DNA from 2 places in the Isoptericola sp. NPDC055881 genome. Region 2 is predicted to be linked to the other one. Evidence: predicted binding sites of a transcription regulator. Region 2 holds the regulator's gene; the other holds the start of a gene.
What was found. The regulator Rex, encoded in region 2, represses fermentation and respiration genes when NADH is low (regulators of the CRP and FNR family bind a similar motif). The targets are predictions, from matches to a motif close to CTTGTGAANNNNTTCACAAG.
Positions count from the first base shown of each region.

Region 1: ACWGKI_RS04840 (geranylgeranyl reductase family protein) is a predicted target of Rex. The motif match lies at 4,529-4,548, and genes of this name have one in related genera.

Region 1 covers NZ_JBSHCR010000009.1:72,945-82,117, reverse strand. Annotated here, with positions in the region: gene ACWGKI_RS04860 (8-oxoguanine deaminase) at 69-1,424, opposite strand; gene ACWGKI_RS04855 (demethylmenaquinone methyltransferase) at 1,686-2,381, shown strand; gene ACWGKI_RS04850 (MFS transporter) at 2,567-3,928, shown strand; gene ACWGKI_RS04845 (hypothetical protein) at 4,059-4,274, opposite strand; gene ACWGKI_RS04840 (geranylgeranyl reductase family protein) at 4,597-5,910, shown strand; gene ACWGKI_RS04835 (NADH-quinone oxidoreductase subunit A) at 5,987-6,349, shown strand; gene ACWGKI_RS04830 (NuoB/complex I 20 kDa subunit family protein) at 6,485-7,036, shown strand; gene ACWGKI_RS04825 (NADH-quinone oxidoreductase subunit C) at 7,033-7,842, shown strand; gene ACWGKI_RS04820 (NADH-quinone oxidoreductase subunit D) at 7,839-9,173, shown strand, end outside.
Region 2 covers NZ_JBSHCR010000051.1:20,274-29,446, reverse strand. Annotated here, with positions in the region: gene resB (cytochrome c biogenesis protein ResB) at 1-766, opposite strand, end outside; gene ACWGKI_RS15155 (cytochrome c biogenesis CcdA family protein) at 766-1,542, opposite strand; gene ACWGKI_RS15150 (TlpA family protein disulfide reductase) at 1,542-2,171, opposite strand; gene ACWGKI_RS15145 (histidine phosphatase family protein) at 2,171-2,815, opposite strand; gene ACWGKI_RS15140 (MarR family winged helix-turn-helix transcriptional regulator) at 2,877-3,383, opposite strand; gene ACWGKI_RS15135 (YceI family protein) at 3,484-4,032, shown strand; gene ACWGKI_RS15130 (redox-sensing transcriptional repressor Rex) at 4,259-4,921, opposite strand; gene ACWGKI_RS15125 (glutaredoxin family protein) at 4,952-5,221, opposite strand; gene ACWGKI_RS15120 (HAD family hydrolase) at 5,263-6,066, shown strand; gene ACWGKI_RS15115 (30S ribosomal protein bS22) at 6,151-6,249, opposite strand; gene ACWGKI_RS15110 (acetoin utilization protein AcuC) at 6,396-7,571, opposite strand; gene ACWGKI_RS15105 (TrkH family potassium uptake protein) at 7,636-9,024, shown strand; gene ACWGKI_RS15100 (potassium channel family protein) at 9,049-9,173, shown strand, end outside.

The DNA.
Region 1 (9,173 bases), on a different contig from region 2:
CGCCAGGCCCGACCAGCCTCGCGACAAGGACTTCCCGCACGGACGTCGCGTGCGGCTCGCGCGGAGGGTCAGCCGGCGACGAGGCGGCGGGCGGCGTCGCGGTGCTCAGCGAGGAGCGCGGGCAGGTCGAGGTCGACGACGTGGCCGTCGACGACCCGCCAGTCGCCGCCGACCATGACCCGGTCGGCGCGGTCGGCGCCGCACAGCAGCAGCGCGGCGACCGGGTCGTGCGAGCCCGAGAAGCGGGGCTCGTCGAGACGCCACAGGGCGAGGTCGGCCTGCTTGCCGACGGCGAGGACGCCGAGGTCGTCGCGGCCCAGCACACGGGCCGAGCCGCGCGTCGCCCAGCCGAGAGCGCGGGCCACCGGCACCGACGCCCCGTACTTGAGGCGCTGCAGGTAGAGGGCCTGGCGGGCCTCCAGGATCATCGTGGACGCGTCGTTGGACGCCGAGCCGTCGACGCCGAGCCCGACCGGCACCCCCGCGTCCTCGAGCTCCAGGACGCGGGCGATGCCGGACGCGAGGCGCATGTTCGACGTCGGGCAGTGCGCCACGCCGGTCCCTGCCGCGCCCAGGCGCGCGATCTCCTGGCCGTCGAAGTGGATGCCGTGCCCGAGCCAGGCCCGGTCGGTCAGCCAGCCGACCGACTCCAGGTAGTCCACCGTGCGCATCCCGAACCGCTCGCGCAGGAAGTCCTCCTCGTCGATCGTCTCCGCGAGGTGGGTGTGCAGGCGCACGTCGTGCCGCGCGGCCAGCTCGGCCGTGTCCCGCATGTTCTGCGTGGTCACGGAGAAGGGTGAGCAGGGCGCGAGGGCGATCTGGATCCGGGCGCCCGCACCGCGCTCGTGGTACGCGCCGATCAGGCGTTCCGAGTCCGCCAGGATGGTGTCGGCGTCCTGCACCACCGACTGCGGGGGCAGCCCGCCGTCGTCCGTGCCGAGCGTCATCGAGCCGCGCGTGAGCGTGGCCCGCATGCCGAGCTCCCGCACGGCCTCGACCTGGATGTCGATCGCGTCGTCCAGCCCCGCCGGGAAGACGTAGTGGTGGTCGGCGGCCGTGGTGCAGCCCGACAGCAGCAGCTCCGTCAGCGCGACCTTCGTGGCGAGCTCGTGCGCGCGCGGCGTGAGCCGGGCCCACACCGGGTACAGCGTCGTCAGCCACGGGAAGAGCTCGGCGTCCGCGACCGGGCCCCAGGCGCGCGTGAGCGTCTGGTAGAAGTGGTGGTGCGTGTTGATCAGGCCGGGCGTGACGACGTGCTCCGCCGCGTCGAACGTCTCGTCGACGGGCGCCGCAGGGCTGGCGCCGGCCGCCACCAGCTCGCTGATCACGCCGTCCGAGACGACGACGCCGCCGCGCGCGTCGGGTGCTCCAGTGGAGTCGTCGGCGGTGAAGACGGCCAGCGGGTTCTTGATCCAGGTGCTCATCGGTGCCTCCTGACGGCGACGCCGGGGGAGCGGCGCCACGTCGCGCCGGCTCAGTGGGCCTGTCTGCCGATCCAGGGAGCGCCGGCCTCGTGCCGCCGTCCCGCACGACGCTAGGACACCGGTGGCCGGGTGGCAACGGTCAGGCAACGGTCAGATCGGCAGTCCCCGCTCACGTCGGCAGTCCGAGGTGCCGACGTGAGCTGGAACTGCCGACCTGTGGCGGCACGTGGCGGTCGGCCGTCCCGTGCGACGATGGCACGCATGCCGCGCGCCAGCCTGGACAAGGACCCCGCCGAGGTCGCGTCGATGTTCGACGGCATCGCCCGCCGGTACGACCTCGTCAACGATCTCGTCTCGCTCGGGCAGGACCGCCGCTGGCGCCGGGCCGTGGTCGAGGCCGTCGCCGCCGTCCCCGGCGAGCGGGTGCTGGACCTGGCCGCCGGCACCGGCACGTCGAGCGAGCCGTTCGCCGCCGACGGCGCGCTCGTCGTGCCGTCCGACATCAGCCTCGGCATGCTCACCGTCGGCAAGGGGCGCCGCCCGGACCTGTCGTTCGTCGCCGGCGACGCCACCCGCCTCCCGTTCGCGGACGCCGCCTTCGACGCCGTGACGATCAGCTTCGGGCTGCGCAACGTGGTCGACACCGACGCCGCCCTGCGCGAGATGCTGCGGGTGGTGCGGCCCGGCGGCCGCGTCGTCGTGTGCGAGTTCTCCACGCCCACCTGGGCGCCCTTCCGCGTCGTCTACCAGGAGTACCTGATGCGCGCGCTGCCCGTGGTGGCGGGCGCGGTCACCCGCGACCGCGGGTCCTACGACTACCTCGCCGAGTCGATCCGCGCCTGGCCCGACCAGGCCGCGCTGGGCCGCCGTCTGCTCGCCGCCGGCTGGGAGCGGGTGTCCTACCGGAACCTCGCCGGGGGCGTCGTCGCCCTGCACCGGGGCCTGCGCCCCGCCTGACCGTTCTGCGCGGCAGCTCGCGGCTCCGTCGGCACTTCGAAGTGCCGACGGGACCGCGAACTGCCGCCGCGATCCTCCGGCGCCCTTTGACCTCGTGGACCGGGGCACGTATCGTCGCCGACGCCTGAAACGATTCAAGGACGACGTGCGGCACGGTGACGTGCCCAGCAGGGAAGGCAGGGTCGATGACGACACCGGGGACCACACCGACGACCACACCAGGGAACGGGACGCGTCCCGCGACGGCGGGGGCCCCGCTGCACGGGTACCGGGCCACCGTCGCGGTCGCGATGTCCAACTACATCGAGGCGGGCTCGATCATCGCCCTGGCCACCAGCCTCACGCTGTGGCAGGAGCACTTCGGCCTCAGCAACCTCGCCGTGGGGCTCGCGGCCGCGCTGAGCGCCAACGCGTTCGGCGCGGCGGTGGGCGCCATGGTCGGGGGACCGCTCGGCGACCGGTACGGCCGCAAGTTCATCTACACCTACGACCTGCTGCTGTACATGCTCGGCACGGCGTTCATCGTCTTCGCCGCCGCCCCGTGGATGCTGTTCGTCGGCATCGTCCTCACCGGCATCGCCGTGGGTGCCGGCGTCCCCGTCGCCTGGACGTACATCGCCGAGGAGGCGCCCGACCACCAGCGGGCCCGGCACGTGGGCACCGCACAGCTCGCGTGGTCGCTCGGGCCGTTCGTCGGCTTCGTGCTCGCCACCGCGCTCGTGCCCCTCGGGCTGCTCGGCAGCCGGATCGTCTTCGCGCACCTGTTCGTCATCGCGTTCGTCACGTGGTGGGTGCGGCGCGGGCTCGCGGAGTCGGACGTGTGGAAGGAGTCGAACGCCAAGCAGGTCGCCCTCGGCCGCAGGCGCCGCGGCTTCCGCGAGCTGGTCTCGCACCCGCAGAACGTCAAGGCGCTGCTGTTCCTCGTCGGCGTCTATGCCCTGTGGAACACGGTCGCGGGCCAGGCAGGCATCTTCATGCCCCGGGTGTACCAGACGGCCGGCGTCGAGAGCGCCGTCGCGCAGAACCTCCTGCAGGTGCTGGTCTGGGGCCTGACGTCCGCCGCGACCTTCTGGGGCTTCATGCGGTACGGCGACCGGGTGAGCCGCCGCCTGCTCTACGGCCTCGGCGCGGTCCTGGCCGTGGCGGCCTGGATGATCCTGGCCTTCGTGCCGCACGTCTCCATGCCGCTGCTCGTCACCTACGCCGTGCTGTGGGGCGTGTCCGCCGGCATCGGTGCCCAGGCGTTCTACGCGCTGTGGACGGCGGAGCTGTTCGCCACGGCCTACCGGGCCTCGGCCCAGGGCGTGCTCTTCTTCGTGGCGCGCATCGCGGTGGGCCTGCTGAGCTACGTGTTCCCGACGATGCTCGCCGAGCGGGGCGTGCCGTTCGTGGGCGGCATCATGGTCGCGCTGCTCGTCGCCTCCCTCGTCATCGGCGTCGTCTGGACGCCGGACACCGCGGGCAAGAGCCTCAAGGCGATCGAGCGGGAGCGCTACGGCGCGGACCTCGACGACGCCGAGCCGGCGGCCGCCCGCCGAGCCACCTGAGCAGCTGAGCCACCTGAGTACCTGAGCGGGGGCCTGAGCACGGAACTGAGCTCGGGCCTGAGCGCGGACAAGCCGGGCGACGCACGGTGTCGTCGCCCGGCCCTCGTGCCCTCGTGCAGGGCGCCGGAGGTCAGGCGCTGGTGGTGCGGTCCTTGAGGGCGGCGCCCTGCTCCTTGGCGAAGTCGCTCACGGTGCTCGTGACGTCCGAGACCTTGGCCTGGACGCGCGGGTCCTTCCAGGTCTCCGTCGCCCAGTTCTTCGCCTGGTCGAGCTTCTGCCGGCCCTTCTCGGTGCCGAACAGGTAGCCGAGCGCTGCTCCGACGACGAATGCGGGTCCTGCCTTCATGGGGCGAGCCTCCTGAGGGTCTCGTGCGGGTGCTGCCTTGGTCCGTGCCCACGACCGTAGGCACGTCACGGGATCCACGCACCTTGCGGCAGGTCCCCGACATCCCCCTGGGGCGGCCCGGCTGGCACACTGGTGGCACCCCGCCGGACCTGCGGTGACGTCTCCACCGCGGCGCACCCGGGGCCGGCCGCCGACGAGGAAGGGTTACCTTCCTACACATCGCCCCGCGAACGTGGCTAGAGTGCTCGACAAGAGTTGTGATGGGGTTCACAAATCGACTCCGGCACCGTCGCCGGGGCGCTCGAGGGAGCGAGGTGAGAACGTGCGGGCAGGTCGTCTGGACGACGCTGACGTCATCGTGGTGGGTGCCGGTCCGGCCGGGACGTCCACCGCTCACTGGTGCGCCTCCGCCGGCCTCGACGTGCTCGTGCTCGACAAGGCGTCCTTCCCCCGGGACAAGGTCTGCGGCGACGGGCTCACGCCCCGCGCGGTCGGGGAGCTGGCCCGCATGGGCCTCGGCACCCGGGCCGAGGACGGGTGGATCCGCAACGAGGGCCTGCGCGTGGTGGCCGGGGCGCGCTCGTGGGAGCTGCCCTGGCCCGACCTGGACTCCTTCCCCGGCTACGGCATGGCGCGGTCCCGGATGTCTCTCGACCACCGCCTCGCGCAGCACGCGCAGGCCAGCGGCGCCAAGCTGCTGGAGCGCACCAAGGTGACCGCACCCCTGCGCGACGAGCGGGACGGCCGTGTCGTCGGCGTGCGGACCCAGCCCCTCGACGGCGACGGTCGCGCCGACGGCGCCGAGACCGTCTACCGCGCGCCCGTCGTGGTCGCCGCCGACGGCGTCTCCTCGCGCTTCGCGACCGGCCTCGGCGTCACGCGCCGTGACGACCGCCCGATCGGCACGGCGGTGCGCACCTACTTCCGCACGGAGGGGACGTCGCGGCACGAGGACGCGTGGATGGAGTCGCACCTCGAGCTCTGGGACGGCGCGCCGGGCGCGTCGAACCTCCTTCCCGGCTACGGCTGGATCTTCGCCCTCGGGGACGGCACGGCCAACGTCGGCCTCGGCTCGGTGAGCTCCACACCCGCGCGGCAGTCCGCGGCAGGGCACGACTACCGCGGCATGATGCAGGCCTGGATGCGCAACGCCCCCGCCGAGTGGGGCTTCACGCCCGACAACCAGGTGGGCCCCGTCCGCGGAGCGGCCCTGCCGATGGGGTTCAACCGCAGCCCGCTCTACTCCGCGGGCGCGCTGCTGGTGGGTGACGCCGCGGGGATGGTCAGCCCGTTCAACGGCGAGGGCATCGCCTACGCCCTGCAGGCCGGGCGGGTCGCGGCCGACGCCATCGCGCAGGCCCGGACCCGCACCACCGACGACGCGCGGGAGCACACGCTCGCGTCCTACGCGGACCGCATGCGCGCCGACCTGGGCGGCTACTACACGTTGGGCCGCTGGTTCGTGCGGCTCATCGAGCACCCGCAGATCATGCGGCTGTGCGTGCGGTACGGGCTGCCGCGGCAGGTGGTCATGCGGTTCGTGCTCAAGCTGTTGTCCGACTGCTACGAGCCGCGGGGCGGTGACTGGGTGGACCGGGTCATCGCGGGGCTCACCAGGGTGGTCCCAGCGGCATGAGCGCACACGAGCACAAGGGAGTGGTCGAGATGCACGAGGCAGGTCCGAGCGCGACGGCGCGGACGGGGGCGGCACGATGACGAACCCGTACGTGCCGGTCCTCATGCTCATGGGCGTCGCCCTGGTCCTGGCCGTGGGCGGTGTGGCGGCGAGCGCCGTCATCGGCCCGAAGCGCTACAACCGGGCCAAGCTCGACGCGTACGAGTGCGGCATCGAGCCGACGCCGCACGCGGTCGGCGGCGGGCGCCTCCCGGTCAAGTACTACCTGGTCGCGATGACGTTCATCGTCTTCGACATCGAGGTGGTCTTCCTCTACCCGTGGGCGGTGGACTTCGCCGCGCTCGCCGGCTTCGGCCTGGTGGCGATGCTGTCGTTCCTCGCCCTCATCACCGTGCCCTTCGTCTACGAGTGGCGGCGGGGCGGCCTCAGCTGGGTGTAGCAGCACCCGCACGACCAGCACGACCAGCACGACCAGCACCACCAGCACCACCAGCACCACCCAGGACGACACGGCAAGACGGACGGCGACGGTGCCGGGCAGATCCGGCACCGATGCTCACGAAGGGGAGGGTTCATGGGCCTGGAAGAGGCTCCGTCGGGCTTCCTGCTCACGACGATCGAGGACCTGGCGGGCTACCTGCGCAAGGCGTCCGTGTGGCCGGTGACGTTCGGGCTGGCGTGCTGCGCCATCGAGATGATGGCGGCCGGCGCGTCGCGGTTCGACCTGTCTCGGTTCGGCATGGAGGTCTTCCGGGCGTCGCCGCGGCAGGCGGACCTCATGATCGTCGCGGGCCGGGTGAGCCAGAAGATGGCCCCGGTCGTGCGGCAGGTCTACGACCAGATGAGCGAGCCCAAGTGGGTGCTGTCCATGGGCGTGTGCGCCTCCAGCGGCGGCATGTTCAACAACTACGCGATCGTGCAGGGCGTGGACCACATCGTCCCGGTCGACGTGTACCTGCCCGGCTGCCCGCCGCGCCCGGAGATGCTCATCAACGCGATCCTCGCGCTGCACCAGCACATCCAGGACTCGCCGCTGGGCGTCAACCGCCGGGAGGCGGCCGCGGCCGCCGAGGCGGCGGCGCTCGAGGCCACGCCGACGTTCGAGCTCAAGGGGCTGCTGCGATGAGCGACGGCACGACGGCGGGGGGCGCGGCGGACAAGCCCGTCCCGCAGCCCGAGGGGGTGCTCGGCCCCCGGTCCGGGGAGCTGGTGCCCGGCAGCGAGCAGGCCGGCCGCGGCGGGCAGGGGCCGGAGGTCGTCGAGGTGCGCCGCGGCATGTTCGGCGTGCGGGGGTCGGGCGACACGTCCGGCTACGGCGGGCTGGTGCAGCCGGTCGCGCTGCCGGGCGCGGCGACGCGGCCCTACGGCGGCTGGTTCGACGAGGCCGTGGACGTGCTCGCGGAGGTGCTCGCGGCGTCGGGCGTCGCGTTCGACGACGCGGTGCAGCGGGTGGCCGTCGACCCGCAGGCCGACCCGCCCAGCCCGCACGCCGAGCTCACGCTGTACGTGGCGCGCGAGCACCTGGTGGCGGTCTGCCGGGCGCTGCGCGACGACCAGGACCTGCGGTTCGAGCTGAGCCTCGGTGTCTCGGGCGTGCACTATCCCGAGGACGCGGGCCGCGAGCTGCACGCCGTCTACCACCTGACGTCGGTGACGCACGGCCGACGGCTGCGCCTCGAGGTGGCGGTGGCGGACGCCGACCCGCACATCCCCTCGACCACCGCGGTGTACCCCACCAACGACTGGCACGAGCGCGAGACCTGGGACTTCTTCGGGATCGTCTTCGACGACCACCCGGGCCTGGCGCGCATCGAGATGCCGGACGACTGGCCCGGGCACCCGCAGCGCAAGGACTACCCGCTCGGCGGCATTCCCGTGGAGTACAAGGGCGCCACGGTGCCGCCGCCGGACACGAGGAGGCAGTACTCGTGACTACCACTGGCGCACCGCACGCCACCCGTCCCCCCACCGACGACTTCGACCCCGGCGTCCCGGGGTTCGAGGCGTCGGGCGGCGACTGGGACGAGATCGCCCGCGAGGCCGTGGGCGAGGAGCGCATCGTCGTCAACATGGGCCCGCAGCACCCGTCCACGCACGGGGTGCTGCGCCTCATGCTCGAGATCGACGGCGAGACGGTCACCGAGGCCCGGTGCGGCATCGGCTACCTGCACACCGGCATCGAGAAGAACATGGAGTTCCGCACCTGGACGCAGGGCACCACGTTCTGCACGCGGATGGACTACCTGGCGCCCCTCTTCCAGGAGACGGCGTACTGCCTCGCCACGGAGAAGCTGCTGGGCGTCACGGACGACGTGCCGGAGCGGGCGTCGATCATCCGGGTGCTCATGATGGAGCTCAACCGGGTGGCGTCCCACCTCGTGTGCCTCGGCACCGGTGGCAACGAGATGGGCGCGACCACGGTCATGACCATCGGCTTCACGGCGCGCGAGGAGATCCTGCGGCTGTTCGAGGCCGTCACGGGGCTGCGCATGAACCACGCGTACGTGCGGCCCGGCGGGGTCGCGCAGGACGTGCCGGAGGGCTTCGAGGCCCAGGTGCGCGCGGCGCTGCCGAAGGTGCGCCAGTACCTCGGGCAGCTCGGCGACCTCATGCTCGCCAACCCCATCTTCAAGGCGCGGCTCACCGACGTCGGCGTGCTCAACCTCGCCGGCTGCATGGCGCTGGGCATCACCGGCCCGGTGCTGCGCTCCACGGGCCTGCCCTACGACGTGCGCAAGGCGTTCCCCTACTCCGGCTACGAGACGTACGACTTCGACGTGCCGACGTCGACCGACGCGGACTGCTACTCCCGCGTCGTGCTGCGCATCGAGGAGTGCTACCAGTCGCTGCGGATCGTGGAGCAGTGCCTGGTCCGGCTCGAGCGCACGGCGGGCGCGCCCGTCATGGTGGCGGACAAGAAGATCGCCTGGCCGGCGCAGCTCGCCGTCGGCGCGGACGGGCAGGGCAACTCGCTCGACCACATCCGACAGATCATGGGCACCTCGATGGAGGCCCTGATCCACCACTTCAAGCTGGTCACCGAGGGGTTCTCCGTCCCGGCCGGGCAGGTCTGGCAGACGGTCGAGCACCCGCGCGGCGAGCTCGGCGTGCACGCGGTGTCCGACGGCGGCACCAAGCCGTACCGGGCGCACTTCCGCGACCCGTCGTTCAACAACCTCCAGGCCGTGTCGGTGATGTGCGAGGGCGGCCAGGTGGCCGACGTCGTCGTCGCCGTCGCGTCCCTGGACCCCGTGCTGGGAGGG
Region 2 (9,173 bases):
AGCCGCGGTCCTCCGTGACGATCGCCTGGCCGCGGTAGTGCAGCAGCTGGCCCAGGGCGACGGAGACGAGCAGGCCGACCAGCGCCAGGTGGAACAGGAGGTTGCCGGTCTCGCGCAGGTACCCGCGCTCCGCGGCGACGGTGCGCGTGGCGGGACGTCCCAGCCGCGGCTCCTCGCCGCCCACGTCGACCCGGAAGGTGGGCAGGCGGCGCAGCGGCCCGCGCAGGTGGGTGGCGACCGCGTCCGTGACCTCGGCCGGTGAGGCCGTGGTGACGGCCTCCGCCGTGGCGGGGAACCGGCCGAACCGCACCGGCGTCCTGGGCGGGCGGTTCCGCAGGTTGCGGGCGTGCGCCATCGTGCGCGGCAGGATGCAGCCCACGAGCGACACGAAGAGCAGCAGGTAGATCGCCGAGAACCAGACCGAGCTGTAGACCTCGAAGAAGCCCAGCCTGTCGAGCCACTCCCCGAGCGTCGGGTGGTCCCCCAGGTACTCGAGCACGGCGGCGGCGTCCTGCCCGCGCTGGGGCAGGATCGAGCCGGGCACGGCCGCGACGGCGAGCAGCATGAGCAGCATGAGCGCCACGCGCATGCTGGTGAGTTGGCGCCACGTCCAGCGCAGCGTGCCGCGCCAGCCGAGGGAGGGCAGGGCCGGGGACCCGCCGGGCTTCGGAGCCGCGCCCTGCGGGGTCGCCGGAGCGTCGTCCGTCCGGCCCTCGGTGAAGGCGTCGTTGATGCCCTCGGGACGGTAGGTCGTCTTGTCGCTCATCACACCACCGTCACGAATCCGCCGATCCAGCCCTGGAGCTGGCTGGTCCACGCGGCCCAGAGGCCGGAGACCAGCGCCAGGCCGACCAGCACCAGCAGGGCGCCGCCGGCGCGCTGGATGCCCAGGCGGTGCCGGCGCAGGAAGCCGAGCATGCGCTGCGAGGACTGCAGCCCGAGCGCGACCAGCAGGAACGGCACGCCCAGGCCGACGCAGTACGCGACGCCCAGCACGATGCCGCGGCCGGCCGACGCCTGATCCAGCGACAGCGCCTGCACGGCGGCGAGCGTCGGGCCGATGCACGGCGTCCAGCCGAGGCCGAAGACCACCCCGAGGAGGGGCGCCCCCCAGAGGCCCGCACGCGGGCTGAGGTGCATGCGGCGCTCGCGCTGCAGGAACGGGACGGCGCCCAGGAACGCGAGGCCCATGAGGATCACGACGACGCCGAGGACCCGCATGATCGTGGTCTCCCACTGCACCAGGTACGAGCCGAGCGCGCCTGCGGCGGCCATCAGCGCGACGAACACCGCGGTGAAGCCGAGCACGAACAGGCCCACGCCGAGGACGACGCGCCGTCGGCCCGGGTCCTGCGCCACGCCCGCGCGGCCCTTCGCCCCGCCGGCGGTCGCCGCCGCCATCCCGCTGACGTACCCGACGTAGCCGGGCACCAGCGGCAGCACGCACGGCGACGCGAACGACACCAGCCCGGCGATCAGAGCCACGGGCAGCGCCAGCAGCATCGAGCCGCTGAACGCCGTGGAGGCGAAGGTGTCACCCATCAGGCGCCCTTCGCGGTGCCGTCGCCGGAGCCGGCCTCGGCCAGGACGTCGTCGACGATCGCGTCGAGGGTGGACGCCTCCGCCTGCCCGATGACGCGCGCCGCCACGCGGCCCTCCGCGTCGAGCACGACCGTGGACGGGACGGCCTGCAGCGGCACGACGCCGGAGAGCCTGGCCACGACCTCCCCCGTGCGGTCCGCGATCGACGGGTACGGCACGTCGAAGGTGCGCTGGAACGACGTGGCGGCGCCCGCCTCGTCCTCCGTGTTGATGCCGAGGACGCGCACGCCGTCGTCCTCGCGCTCGTTGGCGAGGTCGACGAGGTCGGGGGCCTCGGCACGGCAGGGGGCGCACCCGGCGTACCAGGTGTTGACGACGACCACGTCGCCGCGCCAGTCGGCCGTGCTGACGTCGTCGCCCTCGAAGGTGGTGCCCTCGACGGTCACGACGTCGCCGCGGTCGCCCGCGTCCCACTGCTTCACCGAGCCGTCGCCGGAGACGAACCCCTGGCCGACGACGTCGCCCGCGCCGGAGTCCTGGGCGCCGCACGCGGCCAGGAGGCCGAGGGCGACGACGGCGCTCGTCGCCGCTGCCGCGCGCCGGAGCGCGCGAGAGGTCGTGGTGCGCATCACGCCCCCGGGACGGGGTCGGCGCCGGCGAGCAGGTCCGCGGCGGGCTCGGTGTAGTGCAGGCCGACGAAGGTGTCGCCGTCGAACCGCAGCGACGTCATCGACGCCAGCGAGCACTCCCGACGGCGCGGGTCGTGCGCCAGGGAGCGGGCCTCGAACGAGCGGCGCGTGACCCACACGGGAAGCTGGTGGCTGACGAGGACGACCTCGTGGCCCGCGTACGCGCGGCGGGCGTCGTCCACCGCGGCACGCATCCGGGCCACCTGCTCGGCGTACGGCTCGCCCCACGACGGGCGCAGCGGGTTCCACAGGTAGCGCCACCAGCGAGGGTGCGCGAGCTGCGCCGGGTTGCTCCCGATCGTCGTGCCCTGGAGGTGGTTGCCGGCCTCGATCAGGCGGTCGTCGGTGGCGAGGGTGAGGCCGAACGCCTCGGCGGTCGGGGTCGCGGTCTCCTGCGCGCGCTGCAGCGGGGACGCGACGACGCCGGCGACGTCGTGGCCCGTGCCGGACAGGTGCTCCGCCACACGGCGTGCCATCGCCTGCCCGCGATCGGACAGCCGGTAGCCGGGGATGCGCCCGTAGAGGACCCCGTCCGGGTTGTGGACCTCGCCGTGCCGCACAAGATGGACGGTGGTGGTGGCCATGCCTCCCAGTGTCCCAGAACTCCGGGGTACCCAGGTCCCGTTCAGCCAGGCGTGACGGCGCTCACGCCCCGTGCGGCTCAGGCCTCCTCGTGGCCTCCACGACCTTCGCCATCGCCCGGCCGAGGGTGTCGAGCTCCTCGTCGGTCAGCGTGTCGACGAGCAGCCGCCGTACCGCGGTGACGTGCCCCGGCGCGGACGCCACGAGGGCCGCGTACCCCGCGTCGGTCATGACGCAGTTCACGCCGCGCCGGTCGTCGGGCGCCGGGGTCCGGACCACGAGACCGCGCTGCTCCATGCGGTCCACGGTGTGCGTGAGCCGGCTGCGGGACAGCGCCAGGAAGTCCGCGAGCGCCGACATCCGCAGGGTGCGGCCGGGGGCCTCGGAGAGCTGCACCAGCAGGTGGTACTCGCCCAGCGTCACCGGCAGCCCCTCGTCATGGGCGGTGCCGAGCGCCTCGAAGAAGCGGGACGTCCCTTCCAGGAAGCGCCGCCACGCCCACTGCTGGCCCTCGTCGAGCCAGCGCACGTCTGCGTCGTCGCGCTGTCGCGCCTCGGTAGTCCCGCCCACGGGAATAGGTTACGAGACCGGCGTGTTCTTCTCCCCGTGACGGTAGTTGAGTGCTCAACTACCTAGACATCGACCGCACGACCTACTCGAGGGAGACACCATGACCGCGCTGCCCGCAGGCCTGAACTCCGGCACCTACGCCATCGACCCCGCCCACTCGACCGCGTCCTTCTCCGTGCGCCACGCCGGGATCGCCAAGGTCCGCGGCACCATCGCGATCACGGGCGGTGCGATCACCGTGGGCGACGAGCTCGAGTCGTCCGCCGTGTCGGCCGAGCTGGACTCCGCGTCCGTCAACACCAACGACGAGAACCGCGACAACCACCTGCGCAGCGCCGACTTCTGGCACGCCGAGGAGAAGCCGGTCTGGAGCTTCGTCTCGAAGTCGATCTCCACGGACGGCGACGACTACACGATCGCCGGCGACCTCACCATCAACGGCGTCACCAACTCCGTCGAGCTCCCGACCGAGTTCACCGGCACCGCCACCGACCCGTTCGGCAACGCGCGCGCCGGGTTCGAGTCGCAGATCGAGATCTCCCGCAAGGAGTACGGCCTCACGTGGAACGCCGCGCTCGAGACCGGCGGCGTGCTCGTGGGCGACAAGGTCAAGATCGCCCTCGACGTCTCGGCCATCAAGCAGGCCTGACGACGCTTCCCTCGCGAGGTAGCACCACCCCTCGCGAGGTAGTCCGCGAGAGGCCGAGGTAGTCCGGGTCTTCGCGAGGTAGTCACTACCTCGCGGAGATCCGCACTACCTCGGCCTTTCTCGCGCTACCTCGCGGGGCCCGGGTACTACCTCGCGGAACCGGGTTCTACCTCGCGGGGTCCGGTACTACCTCGCGGGGCCCGGTACTACCTCGGCACCTTGCGCGCTACCTCGCGGGGGTGCCGTTCGTCGCCGCGCGGGCGGCGGCGTGGAACGCGAGGATCTGCAGCTCGCCGGCCACGTCCACGGAGCGCACGACGACGTCGTCGGGCAGCTGCAGCGCGACGGGGGCGAACGACAGGATCTCCCGCACCCCGCAGCCCACGATGCGCTCGGCGATGGGCTGCGCCACGGGGCCCGGGGTGGCCAGCACCACCATCGACACGCCCGTGCGCGCCAGCACGTCCTCGAGCCGGTCGACGTGCTCGATCGTGAGGCCTGCCGCCGACCGGCCCACCACCTGCGGGTCGGCGTCGAGCAGCGCCACCACCTGGAAGCCGCGGGCCGCGTACCCCGAGTAGTTCGCCAGGGCGTGCCCCAGGTTGCCGATGCCGACGATCGCCAGGCGGTGCTCGGAGCCCAGGCCCAGCGCCGTCGCGATGTACTGCGCGAGCGACTGCACGTCGTAGCCCACGCCGCGCGTGCCGAACGACCCCAGGTACGACAGGTCCTTGCGCAGCTGCGCCGACCCCACCCCGGACCGCTCCGCCAGCTCGGACGACGACGTCGTCGTCACACCGGCCTCCGCCAGGTCGCGCAGGGCGCGCAGGTAGTACGGCAGCCGGGCCACCGTCGCGGCCGGCACCGTCGCCTCACCGAGCTCGATCACTGCTGGATCACCCCGTCGTCCTCCCCGGGCTCAGCGAGCCAGCCGGCGCGCGAGCCGCGTGCCGTCCACCCGCCAGAAACCCTGCTGCACGCCGTCCACCTCGACGACGGGCACGTAGTCCCCGTACCTTCCCACCAGGTCACCGCCCGGCGCGTCGTCGACGTCGATGTCGATCTCGCGCCACGCCTCCCCAGCCGCACCGCACACGTCCGTGACCACCGCCCGAGCCTCGTCGCACAGGTGGCAGCCCTGCCTCGTGTACAGCAGCACCCGAGGTTCTCCGACGGATCCCTGCGGCATGCTCACCTGCCAAGACTAGCGGCGCCGATACAGTGGACCGCATGCCGTCGCCCGCCGAGTCGTCCCCGCCGGTGCGCGCCGCAGCGTTCTTCGACGTCGACAACACGATCATCCGGGGCGCCAGCGCGTTCCACCTGGCCCGCGCCCTGTACCAGCGCCGGTTCTTCGGGACCCGCGACCTGCTGCGGTTCGCGCTCATCCAGGCGAAGTACCTGCTGTTCGGGGAGTCCCGCACCCAGATCGAGACGGTGCGCAGCCGCGCCCTGTCGCTCATCGCCGGCCGGTCCGTGGCGGAGATCACCGCCGTCGGCGAGGACGTCTACGACACCGTGCTCGAGCTGCGCATCTTCCCCGGCACCAAGCGGCTGCTCGACGAGCACCTCGCCGCCGGCGACCAGGTGTGGCTGGTGACCGCGACGCCCGTCGAGATCGGTGGGCTCATCGCGCGCCGGCTGGGTGCCACCGGCTGCCTCGGCACCATCGGGGAGCACTCGGGCGGCTTCTACACCGGGCGCCTCGTGGGCGACCTCATGCACGGCGAGGCCAAGGCCGCCGCGGTGCGGGAGCTCGCCGAGCGCGAGGGCATCGACCTGTCCGCGTCGTACGCCTACGGCGACTCGCTCAACGACCTGCCCATGATGCGTACCGTCGGGCACCCGTGCCCCATCAACCCGGACGTGCGGCTGCGCCGGCACGCCAAGGAGGTGGGGTGGCCCATCCGCGAGTTCCGGGGCCGCGGACGGCGCGCGGCGGGGCGGAGCATGAAGACCGCGTCGTGGGCCGGAGCGGCGTGGGTGGCCGGGCTCGTGCTGCGCAGCATCCGCCGCCGCCTCCAGGGCCGCTGAACCTCGGTCCACCCCAGAAGCAGAACGGGCCCGGTACCTCCGCGGAGGTACCGGGCCCGTGCGTCCGCCGTCAGGCGGACGAGGTCACTTCTTGTTGCGACGCTGGTGACGCGTCTTGCGCAGCAGCTTGCGGTGCTTCTTCTTCGCCATGCGCTTGCGGCGCTTCTTGATGACGGAGCCCATGAGGTCCTCACAATGCTTGTCGGTCGGTGGAACACGGTTGGTCCCAGGTGCCCTGTGTCCAGGGCAGCCGACCAACGCGGAAAAGTCCGTCCCCCAGGGTACCCGATGCCTGGCGTCCGCCGGACCGCCGCCCGGCTCGTGCCCGCTCAGTCCCGGTACGGGTCCAGCCCCCAGGTGGGGAAGACGTGCCGACGGGTGGCGAGGATCGCACGGTCGACGTCGTCGGCAGGGTCGTACCCGTCCCGCCAGGCGCGCCACGCGACGTCGCCGCCCGCGAGCCGCTCCGCGGGGTCGAGGCCCGACAGCTCCTCCACCTCGCGCCGCCAGGACTCGGGGAGCTTCAGGTCCGCGGCCAGGGGCGCGTGCGCCGCCTCCGCGACGAGGCCCGCCCACACCAGGGGCACGACGTCGACCACGGCGTACCCGCCGCCGCCGAGCGCCACCCACCGGCCGTCGGCGAGCCCGTGCGCGAGGTCGTGCACCCAGCGCGCCGCGGTGCGCTGGGCCGCCACGCCCACGTTCAGGTCGGTGAGCGGGTCGTTGCCGTGCGCGTCGCACCCGTGCTGCGACACGATCACCTGGGGCCGGAACTCGCGCACCACGGCCGGCACGACGGCGTCCACCGCCCGCAGCCAGTGCGCGCCGTCCGTGCGGGGCGGCAGCCCGACGTTGACCGCGGTGCCCTGCGCCGCCGTGCCGCCCGTGTCGGCGGCGTTCCCCGTGCCCGGGAACAGGGTGTGCCCGTCCTGGTGCACGGAGACGGTGAGCACGCGCGGGTCGTCCCAGAAGATCGCCTCGACGCCGTCGCCGTGGTGCGCGTCCAGGTCGACGTACGCGACGCGCTCCGCCCCGCCGTCGAGCAGGCGCTGCACGGCTGCCGCCGCGTCGTTGTAGATGCAGAAGCCCGACGCCGCCCCGCGCCGCGCGTGGTGCATGCCGCCCGCGATGTTCACGCCGTGGACCACGTGCCCGGACCACACGGACTCCGCCGCGTCGACCGACGCCGCCACGAGGCGCGCCCCCGCCTCGTGCATCGTCGGGAACACCGGGTCGTCCTCCGTGCCGAGCCCGCGCGCGAGGTCGGGCTCCCCGGTCTCGGCCGCGCGCCGCACGGCCGCGACGTACGCGGCGTCGTGCACGGACTCGATGACCGCGTCGGGGGCGGGCTCGACGTCGGCCACCTCGAGCGTGGGCGCGTCCAGGAGGCCGAGCTCGGCCACGAGCCGCATCGTCAGGTCGAGCCGGGCGGGCGCCATCGGGTGCCCGGGGCCGAAGTCGTAGCGCAGGAGCTCAGGACTCCACAGCAGCCGGGCGACGCGCATCCCGTCACGGTAGCCGACGCCGTGGCAGGCTGTGCCCAGCGACTGAGGGGCGAGAGGGGGCACGGTGCCGGGGACGTGGGGCGGTCGTGGGCTCGCGCTGCGCGGCTGGGTGGACCGGGCGGCCCGGGAGTACCCCGCACGGCTGGCCATGACGGTCTTCGCGGCCGTCATCACCCTCTTCACGCTGCTGCTCCTGCCCCCGTGGGCGACGGCCTCGGGCCGTGGCGTGGCGTTCGTCGACGCCCTCTTCACCGCGACGTCGGCCGTGTGCGTCACGGGCCTCGTCGTCGTCGACACCGCGAGCCACTGGTCGGGCTACGGGCACGTCGTCATCCTGCTCGGGATCAAGATCGGCGGCCTCGGCGTGATGACGCTCGCGTCGCTGGTCGGCCTGGCCGTCTCCCGACGGCTCGGGCTCACCCAGAAGCTGCTCACGGCGTCCGAGACGAAGACCGAGCGGCTCGGCGAGGTGGGTGCCCTGCTACGCACCATCATCATCACGGCCACCACCATCGAGGCGGCCATCGCGATCCTGCTCTTCCCGCGGTTCCTCGCCCTCGGCGACCCCGCCGGGCAGGCGGCGTGGCACGCCGTCTTCTACGGCGTCTCCTCGTTCAACAACGCCGGTTTCGTCCCCACGGAGCACGGGCTGATGCCCTTCGCGTCCGACTGGCTGGTGCTCCTGCCCATCGCGCTCGGCGTCTTCATCGGGTCGCTGGGCTTCCCCGTGATCCTCAACATCATGACGCACCGCCGGCGCCGCCAGCACTGGATCCGCTCGCTGTCGCTGCACACCAAGCTGACCGTCACCACGAGCCTGGCGCTGCTGGTGGGCGGGGCGCTCGTCATCGGGCTGCTGGAGTGGTCCAACCCGGCGACCTTCGGTGGCCAGGACGGCGTCACCCGCGTCCTGTCGTCGGTCTTCGCCTCGGTGATGCCCCGCTCCGGGGGCTTCAGCAGCGTGAACGTGCACGAGATGTACCCGGAGACCTGGCTCGTCACCGACGCCCTGATGTTCGTCGGCGGCGGGTCGGCGTCGACGGCCGGCGGCATCAAGGTCACGACGCTCGCCGTCATGCTGCTCGCCATCCTCTCCGAGGCGCGCGGCGACAAGGACACCGACGCGTTCGGACGCCGCATCCCCCGCGACACGATCCGCCTCGCGATCGCCGTGATGTTCATGGGCGCCACAGCCGTGCTCGTGTCGTGCCTGGCGCTGCTGCGCATGACGTCGTTCAGCCTGTCCGAGGTGCTCTACGAGGTGATCTCCGCGTTCGCCACGGTCGGCCTGTCCACCGGCATCACGCCCGACCTGCCGGACCCGGCCAAGTACTGGCTCAGCGGCCTGATGTTCGTGGGGCGGGTCGGGGTGGTCTCGCTGATGGGCGCCCTCGCGCTGCGCGACCGGCGCCGCATCGTACGCTTCCCCGAGGAGCGCCCGATCATCGGGTGACCCGTACCCGGAAAGAGGAGAACCGTGCCCGACAAGAAGGCTCCCGTGCGCGACGCCGGCGTGCTCGTGATCGGCCTCGGCCGCTTCGGCTCGTCGCTCGCGACGACGCTGGACCGCCTCGGCCAGGACGTGCTCGCCGTCGAGCGGGA